DNA from 2 places in the Streptomyces sp. NPDC088097 genome. Region 2 is predicted to be linked to the other one. Evidence: riboswitches for the same ligand, from Rfam matches in the RefSeq annotation. Region 2 holds a riboswitch; the other holds the start of a gene.

Region 1 (4,884 bases), 230 kb from region 2:
CACCCGCACCATCCGCGTGATGGCGGCGCTCGCATCGCTCCCCCTCGCCGTCGCCGCCCTCTCGGGCGTCGCGCAGGCCGACAACGGGGCCGGCGCCGCGGGCACCGCCTCGAACGCGGCCCTCGCCGGGATCCTCGGCAGCGGAGTCGGCGGCAGCAACCTCGGCAACTCCTCCACCGCGCAGCAGGTCGCGTCCGGCCTCGGGGCGTCCAACCAGAACAACGGCGCCCAGGCCAACGGCTCCGGCTTCACCGCCATCGGGCAGTCCAACTCCCACGAGGCGCTGATCTACAACCCGCTTCCGTAGCGGTCGCCCCGCCTGCCGCCGCAGGCCCGACGAGCCCGTCCTCCTCTCGGAGGGCGGGCTCGTCGCGTGCGCGGGCCCGCCGGCGGCGGTCCGGGAAGTGGGGCCGAGCGGCCCGTCCGGGTCGGGACCTTCGGCCCCGGGCCCGGCTCGTGGCGTGGACTAGCGTGCCTCGGGGGGCCGAAAATCGCCCCCGCGCGAAGAGAGGCAGCCTCCATGGCGAGCACCGAGCACCGCGTCCTGCCCCTGCGGCTCGAAGTCGCACCCCTGACCGTCCCGCTCCAGGGGGTCTTCGTCTACCGCACCGACCGGCCGTACGAGCTGGCCGTCGACCTGCGGGGCGCCGGAACGCACCTCGCCCGCTGGGTCTTCTCCCGCGACCTGCTGATCGACGGGCAGAGCCTCGCCACCGGCGAGGGCGACATACAGGTCTGGCCCCAGCGCCAGGGCTCCGAACCCCGGGTCCTCCTCGCCTTCACGAACGGCCCCCGCAGCTGCGTGATCTCCGCCCGCGCCAAGGACGTGCACGCGCTGTGCCGGCGGATGACCGAGCTGGTCCCGCGCGGACAGGAGCGCCGCCACTACGACCTGGACGCACAGCTGAGCACCCTCCTGGCGCACTGACCGGGGCCGGCGACAGCGCCCGGTAACGGTTCGGCGCCGTCGGGAACCGGCGGCGGCGCGGCGGTGTCTCAGGCAGTGGCAGCAAGTCCCCGTCTCAGAGAATCCGGGGGGACGTCATGCGTCACCACCGCCCGCACCGCACCCACTCCCCGCGCAGCCGCCGGATCGTGGCCCTGGCCACGGGCGCGCTGCTCACCGTCGGCATAGGCCTCGCCGCGCCGGCGTCCGCGGCCTCCTCCGCCGGCGCCGCCAAGGCCACGAAGGCCGCGGCGGCCCACAACCCGTACGTCGTCAACGCCCGCTGGGGCGGCCACTGCACCTTCGACCGGATCGTGATCGACGTCGAGGGCTCCCTGCCCTCGGTCACCGTCACCCCCGTCTCCGAGCTGGTCTACGACGGATCGGGCAAGCCCGTCCCGCTGGCCGGGACGTACTTCCTTGAGGTCCGCCTCCACCCCGCGGACGCCCACGACGACGCCGGGCACAGCGTCTACCAGGGCCCCAAGCTCCAGAAGATCTACCTCAGCAAGCTCAAGGGCCTCGCCATGACGGGCGACTTCGAGGGGTACGTGACCTTCGGCGCCGCCTTCGACACCAAGCCGACCTACACCACGAGCGTCCTGCACTCGCCGGAGCGCTTCGTGCTGGACGTCGCGCACCCGAACACCTGCTGACGGTCGTCGGCGGGTACGGGACGGGCCCGGGGCGTCTGCCGCCCCGGGCCCGTCCCGTACCCGGCCGGTTCAGCGGTGTTCGGGGTTCGGGAAGTCGAAGCGGCAGCCCGCGTCCCACAGGGAGCGCTGGTTTCCGTGGGCGGGCATGCCGCCGGCCCGCTTGAGCAGGGCGGCGAGGTGCATCAGGTTCCAGGACATGAAGGCCGTGTTGCGGTTGGTGAAGTCGTTCTCGGGACCGCCGGAGCCGGCGTCCAGGTAGGAGGGCCCGGGGCCGGCCTCCCCGATCCAGCCCGCGTCGGCCTGCGGCGGGATCGCGTAGCCGAGGTGCTGGAGGCTGTAGAGGACGTTCATGGCGCAGTGCTTGACGCCGTCCTCGTTCCCGGTGATCAGCGCCCCGCCGACCCGACCGTAGTAGGCGTACTGGCCCTGCTCGTTCAGGATCGAGGAGCAGGCGTAGAGCCGCTCGATCACCTGCTTCATGACGGAGCTGTTGTCGCCCAGCCAGATGGGCCCGCAGAGCACGAGGATGTCGGCGTCCATGATCCGGCTGTAGAGGACCGGCCACTGGTCGCTCTCCCACCCGTGCTCGGTCATGTCCGGCCAGACACCGGTGGCGATGTCGTGGTCGACGGCCCGGATCAGCTCCGTCCGGGCGCCCGCGGCCTCCATGACGGCGCGGCTCTTGGCGATCAGCCCCTCGGTGTTGCTGGTCTCGGGCGACCGTTTGAGCGTGCAGTTCACGAAGACGGCGGAGAGGTCGGAGTAGTCGGGGCCCGAGGGCTCCTGCGAGGCCCGGGGGTCCGGGGAGTCTGCTGGCACGCTCCCACCCTGCCCACCGCCGCCCGCCCCCGCCACCGCACCGCACCCGCACGGGCGAGGGCCGGCCGTCACGGGCGCCGGCAGCCACGGGGGGCCTGCCGCCACGGACGCCCCGGGAGGGCCGGGTTGGTGCCCGTACGCGCGGCCGACTAGGGTCAACGGGCCTTGGTGTTCGGGAAGCCGGTGGAAAACCGGCGCGGCCCTCGCCACTGTGATCGGGAAGTCCGGCTCCACTCCTGCGGGAAGCCACTGGGCCCGCGCGGGAGACCGCACGGACCCGGGAAGGCGGAGCCAGGGCATCAGTACCCGTCAGCCAGGAGACCGGCCGAGGCGCGTCGTCCATCCACGAGGTGCTGGAGAGGTCTCTCTACTCATGCATATAGCCGAGGGGTTCCTGCCCCCCTTGCACGCGGTCGCCTGGGGCGCCGCTTCCGCCCCGTTCGTCGTCCACGGCGTACGCGCCCTCACCCGCGAGGTGAAGGCCCACCCGGAGAGCACCCTGTTGCTCGGGGCGTCCGGAGCGTTCACCTTCGTCCTGTCCGCGCTCAAGATCCCCTCGGTGACGGGCAGCTGCTCGCACCCCACGGGGACGGGGCTCGGCGCCATCCTGTTCCGGCCGCCCATCATGGCGGTGCTCGGCACGATCACCCTGCTGTTCCAGGCCCTGCTGCTGGCGCACGGCGGGCTCACCACCCTCGGCGCGAACGTCTTCTCGATGGCCATCGCCGGGCCTTGGGCCGGCTACGCCGTCTACCGGCTGCTGCGGAAGTCCGGGGCGCCGCTGATGGTGACCGTCTTCTTCGGCGCCTTCTTCGCCGACCTGGTCACCTACTGCGTGACCTCCGTCCAGCTGGCGCTGGCCTTCCCCGACGCGAGCAGCGGCTTCGTCGGCTCGCTGGAGAAGTTCGCGGGCATCTTCGCCCTCACCCAGATCCCGCTCGCGGTGAGCGAGGGGCTGCTGACCGTCCTCGTGATGCGGCTGCTGATGCAGTCCAGCAAGTCCGACCTGGTCCGGCTCGGGGTCGCCCGGCTCACCGGCGGCAAGCAGGAGAAGACGGAGGCGGCGCTCTGATGTCGAGGAACGCGAAGATCAACACCCTGTTGCTGCTCCTGGTCGCGGCGCTGGCCGTGCTCCCGCTCGCGCTGGGCATGGGCGACGGCAAGGAGGAGCCGTTCGCCGGCGCGGACGCGCAGGCGGAGACGGCCATCACCGAGCTGAAGCCCGACTACGAGCCCTGGTTCTCCCCGCTGTACGAACCCCCCTCCGGGGAGATCGAGTCGGCGCTGTTCGCCCTCCAGGCGGCCTTGGGCGCGGGCGTGCTCGCCTACTACTTCGGCGTGCGCAAGGGACGCCGCCAAGGGGCCGCCGCCGCTGCGGCCGCCGACGCCGCATCCGACACGGGCGCCGCCCGGACGGCCGTCGCCGGCGCCCCCGCCCCGGCCGCGCCGGAGGCCTAGCCGGTGCTGCCCATCGACGTGGCGGCCCACTCCAGCCGCTGGCGGGGCCGCCACCCCCTGGAGAAGGCACTGCTCGGGCTCGGGCTCACGGTCAGCGCCGTGTGCCTGCCGCCCTGGCCCGGCGGTCCGCTGGTGGCGGCCGCGACCCTGACCGTGCTGCTCGGGCCGGCCGGGGTCGCCGGTCGGCAGCTGTGGCGGGCCTTCCGGGTCCCGCTGGGCTTCTGCGTGACCGGGGCGCTGCCGCTGCTGGTGTCGGTCGGCGGCCCGGCCGGTTTCCTCTCCCTGGCCCCCGACGGGCCCCGGCACGCCGCCGAGCTGCTGCTGCGGACCTCGGCGGCCTCGCTCGGGGTGCTGCTGTTCGCCTTCACCACACCGGTCTCGGACGTGCTGCCGCGTCTGGTGCGGGCCGGGGTGCCGGCGCCGGTGGTGGACGTGGCCCTGGTCATGTACCGGATCGGCTTCCTGCTGCTCGACTCGATGGCCCAGGTCCGCCGGGCCCAGGCCGCGCGCCTGGGCCGGACGAGCCGGGCGGCGGTGTGGCGTTCCCTGGCCGGGCTCGCGGCGACCTCCTTCGTACGGGCCTTCGACCGCGCCGCCCGGCTCCAGGAGGGCCTCGCCGGGCGCGGCTACGACGGCGCGCTGCGGGTGCTGGTCCCGGAGGCCAGGCTGTCGCGGCCGTTCCTGGCGGCCTCCGCCGCCCTGCTGGCCGGTCTGGTCGCGGGGACCCTCGTACTGAAGGAGCTGTACCTGTGACCCCCTTGGTGGAGCTGACCGGAGCGGGCTACGCCTACGAGGACGGCCCGGCCGTGCTCCGCGACGTGGACTTCGCCATCGCGCCCGGCCGGGCCCTGGTCCTGCTGGGCCGCAACGGCAGCGGGAAGACCACCCTGATGCGGCTGCTGAGCGGGGGCCTGCGGCCCGGCACGGGCGCGCTGCGCCTGGACGGGGAGCGGGTGGCGTACGACAGGGCGGGGCTGACCCGGCTGCGGACCTCGGTGCAGCTGG
Region 2 (4,884 bases):
GCCATCATGTTCGAGGCCCTGTTCATCCTGACCACCGTGGACGCGGGCACCCGTGTGGGGCGGTTCATGCTCCAGGACACGCTCGGCAACGTCCACAAGTCCTTCAAGGACATCAGCTGGAAGCCGGGCGTCTGGCTCGCCAGCGCGGTCGTCGTCGGCGGCTGGGGCTACTTCCTGTGGGTCGGCGTGAAGGACCCGCTGGGCGGCATCAACCAGCTCTTCCCGCTGTTCGGCATCGCGAACCAGCTGCTCGCGGCGGTGGCCCTGGCCGTCTGCACCACCCTGCTGGTCAAGTCGGGGCGCCTGAAGTGGGCCTGGATCACGGGTGTTCCGCTCGCCTGGGACGTGGCCGTCACCCTGACCGCCAGCTACCAGAAGATCTTCTCCGAGGACGTGAAGGTCGGCTTCTTCGCGCAGCGCGACAAGTACCAGACCGGCATCGACGCCGGGAAGGTGCTGCCGCCCGCCAAGAACCTGGACGAGATGCACACCGTGGTCACCAACGCCACCGTGGACGGGGCCCTGTCGGTGCTGTTCGCCGTCCTGATCGTGATCGTGCTCCTGGACGCGGCCCGGACCTGCTTCAAGGCGATCTCCGACCCCGCCTCGGTGAAGCTCTCCGAGGTCCCGTGGAGCGAGTCCCGGATCATCGCCCCGGCCGGACTGGTCGCGACCGCCGAGGAGAAGGCCGAGCTCACCGCGGCCGGCCTGGACGCGGGCGGCGGCCGGGTGAAGGAACCCGTCGCGTGAGCGGGGGCGGGGCATCCGCATCCGCGTCGGCCTCGGCGGGCATTCCGCGCCGGGTGCGCGCGGCGCTGGCGAAGGCGCGGTACTTCGTACGGGAGTTCTCGGGCGAGGCGGCGTACGACCGCCACGTCGCGCACACCCGCGCGCACGACCCCGGGGCCGAGGTTCCGACCCGGCGCGCCTTCGAACGGGCCCGCACCGACGCCCGCGAGGCGGACCCCCGCGAGGGCTTCCGCTGCTGCTGATCGACCGGCCCCGGCGGCCTGCGAACCACCCGCCGACAGCCCGCTGAACCGCCCGTACAGGGCCCCGCCGCACTCCGGCGGGGCCCTGTTGCACACTCGGGCCATGGACATCGCGATCAGGGCGGCACGGCCGGCCGAATACGAAGAGCTGGGCGAGATCACCGCACAGGCGTACGTGGGCGACGGACTGCTGGACTCCGACGCGGCGTTCTACGCGGGCGTCCTGCGCGACGTGGCCGCCCGCGCGGCCGACGGCGAGGTGCTGGTGGCCGTCGCCCCCTCCGACACCGACTCCCACACCGACGCCGACTCCGACGCCCTGCTGGGCGGTGTGACCTTCGCCCCGCCCGGTAGCCCTTTGGCCGACATCGCGGGCCCCGGAGAAGCCGAGTTCCGGATGCTGGCCGTCGCCCGCGAGGCCCGTGGGCGCGGCGCCGGCGAGGCCCTGGTGCGCGCCTGCGCGGCCCGCGCGCGGGGTCTGGAGGGGGTCACGCACCTGGTCCTCTCGACCCAGCGCGGCATGACCGGAGCCCAGCGGATCTACGAGAGACTCGGCTTCGTCCGCACCCCGGAACGGGACTGGGCGCCCGTCCCGGGCCTGACCCTGCTCACGTACCGCATGGAGCTGTGAGGACACGCTGAGCGAGGGCCGACACTACATGTGGGGGCTACCACGCAAGGGCGCCCCCACATGTATGCTCAAGGCTGCTGTCGCCGCAGGGGAATCCGGTGCGAATCCGGAACTGTCCCGCAACGGTATGGAGTACGGCTTTTGCCGTACCCCCAAGTCCGAAGGCCTGCCGACAGCGCGCCCGGCTCGACCGAACCGGGTGCCGACACGTCCGGGCCTCGCGGTTGGGCCGGTGGACGCCATGCGGTGGTGTACGCGTACCTGCCACGCCCGCATGCGCCCGCTCGCGCCCCGCCCCGCCGATGACCGGGCCGAGTGAGGGAGAGCTCCCCCCGTGACCATCGCGCCTGCCGCACCGCGCGCCGAGTCCGACCAGCCCACAGCTGAAGGTCCCGGGGCCGCGCTCCTGCGCACCCTCACCGAGCTGACGGCCGACCTCCCCGACACCGACCCGGGTCGGGTCGCCGCCTCCGCCCTGCGCGGTCGCAGTGCCGTCGCGGACGAGGCCGAACTGCGGGGGCTCGCCACCGAGGCCGCCGCGGGGCTGATCTCCGAGGACCCGGCGTACTCCCGCCTCGCCGCCCGCCTGCTCACGCTGGCCGTGGCCGACGAGGCCGCGGGCCAGGGTTCGACCTCCTTCGCCGAGTCGGTCGCCGTCGGCCACCGCGAGGGCCTGATCGCCGACCGCACCGCCGCGTTCGTCGCCCTGCACGCCAACCGGCTGAACGCCCTGGTCGAGCACGCGCTCGCCGAGGGCGCCGACGACCGCTTCGGCTTCTTCGGCCTGCGCACCCTGCACAGCCGCTACCTGCTGCGCCACCCCCTCACCCGCCAGGTGATCGAGACCCCGCAGTACTTCATGCTGCGCGTGGCCTGCGGCCTCGCCGAGAACGAGACGGTCCAGGCCGTCGAGGAAGTGGCCTCGCTCTACCGGCTGATGAGCCGCCTCGACTACCTGCCGTCCTCCCCCACGCTCTTCAACTCCGGCACCCGCCACCCGCAGATGTCCTCCTGCTACCTGCTGGACTCCCCGCTGGACGAGCTGGACTCGATCTACGACCGCTACCACCAGGTCGCGCGCCTGTCCAAGCACGCCGGCGGCATCGGCCTGTCGTACTCCCGCATCCGCGCCCGCGGTTCGCTGATCCGCGGCACCAACGGCCACTCCAACGGCATCGTGCCGTTCCTGAAGACCCTCGACGCCTCCGTCGCCGCCGTGAACCAGGGCGGCCGTCGCAAGGGCGCCGCCGCCGTCTACCTGGAGACCTGGCACGCGGACATCGAGGAGTTCCTGGAGCTGCGCGACAACACCGGCGAGGACCAGCGCCGCACGCACAACCTGAACCTCGCCCACTGGGTGCCCGACGAGTTCATGCGCCGCGTGAACGCCGACGGCCAGTGGTCCCTGTTCTCCCCGGCCGACGTCCCCGAGCTGGTCGACCTGTGGGGCGACGAGTTCGACGCCGCCTACCGCAAGGCCGAGGCCGGCGGCCTGGCCCGCAAGACCATGCCCGCCCGCGACCTGTACGGCCGGATGATGCGCACCCTCGCGCAGACCGGCCAGGGCTGGATGACCTTCAAGGACGCCTCCAACCGCACGGCGAACCAGACCGCCGAGCCGGGCACGGTCGTGCACTCCTCCAACCTCTGCACCGAGATCATCGAGGTCACCAACGACGGCGAGACGGCCGTCTGCAACCTCGGCTCGGTCAACCTCGGCGCCTTCGTCCTGAACGGGGAGATCGACTGGGAGCGGCTGGACGAGACCGTCCGCACCGCCGTGACCTTCCTCGACCGCGTCGTGGACATCAACTTCTACCCGACCGAGCAGGCGGGCCGCTCCAACGCCCGTTGGCGTCCGGTGGGCCTGGGCGCGATGGGTCTGCAGGACGTCTTCTTCCAGCTGAAGCTGCCCTTCGACTCCGCCGAGGCGAAGGCCCTTTCGACGAAGCTCTCCGAGCGCATCATGCTCGCGGCGTACGAGGCCTCGTGCGACCTGGCCGAGCGCAGCGGCCCGCTCCCCGCGTGGGAGCAGACCCGCACCGCGCGCGGCGTCCTGCACCCCGACCACTACGACGTCGAGCTGAACTGGCCGGAGCGCTGGGACGCGCTGCGCGCCCGCGTCGCCCGGAGCGGCATGCGCAACTCGCTGCTCCTCGCCATCGCCCCGACGGCGACCATCGCCTCCATCGCGGGCGTGTACGAGTGCATCGAGCCGCAGGTCTCCAACCTCTTCAAGCGCGAGACCCTGAGCGGGGAGTTCCTCCAGGTCAACGGCTACCTGGTGCAGGAGCTCAAGCGCCTGGGCGTGTGGGACGCGCAGACCCGCGAGGCGCTGCGCGAGGCCAGCGGCTCGGTCCAGGGCTTCGGCTGGATCCCGGCGGAGGTGCGCGAGCTGTACCGCACGGCGTGGGAGCTCCCGCAGCGCGGCCTGATCGACATGGCGGCGGCCCGTACGCCGTTCCTCGACCAGTCGCAGTCGCTCAACCTGTTCCTGGAGACGCCGACCATCGGGAAGCTCTCCTCGATGTACGCGTACGCCTGGAAGCAGGGTCTGAAGACCACGTACTACCTGCGGTCCCGCCCGGCGACGAAGATCGCCCGCGCCGCCTCCGGCAGCGCCGTCCCGGCGACCGCCGCTCCCCTCCCGCAGGCCGTCGACGCCGACGCGCTGGCCTGCTCCCTCGAAAACCCCGAGTCCTGCGAGGCCTGCCAGTAATGAGTTCCGACCACACCAAGAACCTGCTGGACCCGGGCTTCGAGCTGACCCTGCGTCCGATGCGCTACCCGGACTTCTACGAGCGCTACCGGGACGCGATCAAGAACACCTGGACCGTCGAGGAGGTCGACCTCCACTCGGACGTCGCCGACCTCGCCAAGCTCACCCCCGGCGAGCAGCACATGATCGGCCGGCTGGTCGCGTTCTTCGCGACGGGCGACTCGATCGTCTCGAACAACCTGGTGCTGACGCTCTACAAGCACATCAACTCCCCGGAGGCGCGCCTGTACCTGTCGCGCCAGCTGTTCGAGGAGGCCGTGCACGTCCAGTTCTATCTGACGCTGCTCGACACCTACCTGCCCGATCCGGCCGACCGCGCGTCCGCCTTCGACGCGGTCGAGGAGATCCCCTCGATCCGCGAGAAGGCCCAGTTCTGCTTCAAGTGGATCAACGAGGTCGAGAAGCTGGACCGGTTGGAGACGCAGGCGGACCGCCGTCGCTTCCTGCTGAACCTGATCTGCTTCGCGGCCTGCATCGAGGGC

Evidence for each region. A riboswitch is a leader RNA that binds a small molecule or an ion and turns the genes downstream of it on or off. The one in region 2 is predicted to bind cobalamin.
Region 1: linked by a shared signal. The riboswitch ahead of ACIOD1_RS00375 (energy-coupling factor ABC transporter permease) and the one ahead of ACIOD1_RS01405 (ribonucleoside-diphosphate reductase subunit alpha) in region 2 are both predicted to bind cobalamin.

What each region holds. Positions count from the first base shown of each region.
Region 1 is NZ_JBIUTJ010000001.1:84,215-89,098, forward strand. Features, by position in the region: gene ACIOD1_RS00355 (hypothetical protein) at 1-307, shown strand, start outside; gene ACIOD1_RS00360 (SsgA family sporulation/cell division regulator) at 521-928, shown strand; gene ACIOD1_RS00365 (hypothetical protein) at 1,045-1,602, shown strand; gene ACIOD1_RS00370 (flavodoxin family protein) at 1,672-2,421, opposite strand; cobalamin riboswitch at 2,571-2,766, shown strand; gene ACIOD1_RS00375 (energy-coupling factor ABC transporter permease) at 2,795-3,493, shown strand; gene ACIOD1_RS00380 (energy-coupling factor ABC transporter substrate-binding protein) at 3,493-3,879, shown strand; gene cbiQ (cobalt ECF transporter T component CbiQ) at 3,883-4,632, shown strand; gene ACIOD1_RS00390 (ATP-binding cassette domain-containing protein) at 4,629-4,884, shown strand, end outside.
Region 2 is NZ_JBIUTJ010000001.1:317,840-322,723, forward strand. Features, by position in the region: gene ACIOD1_RS01390 (carbon starvation CstA family protein) at 1-750, shown strand, start outside; gene ACIOD1_RS01395 (YbdD/YjiX family protein) at 792-992, shown strand; gene ACIOD1_RS01400 (GNAT family N-acetyltransferase) at 1,096-1,623, shown strand; cobalamin riboswitch at 1,678-1,812, shown strand; gene ACIOD1_RS01405 (ribonucleoside-diphosphate reductase subunit alpha) at 1,958-4,342, shown strand; gene ACIOD1_RS01410 (ribonucleotide-diphosphate reductase subunit beta) at 4,342-4,884, shown strand, end outside.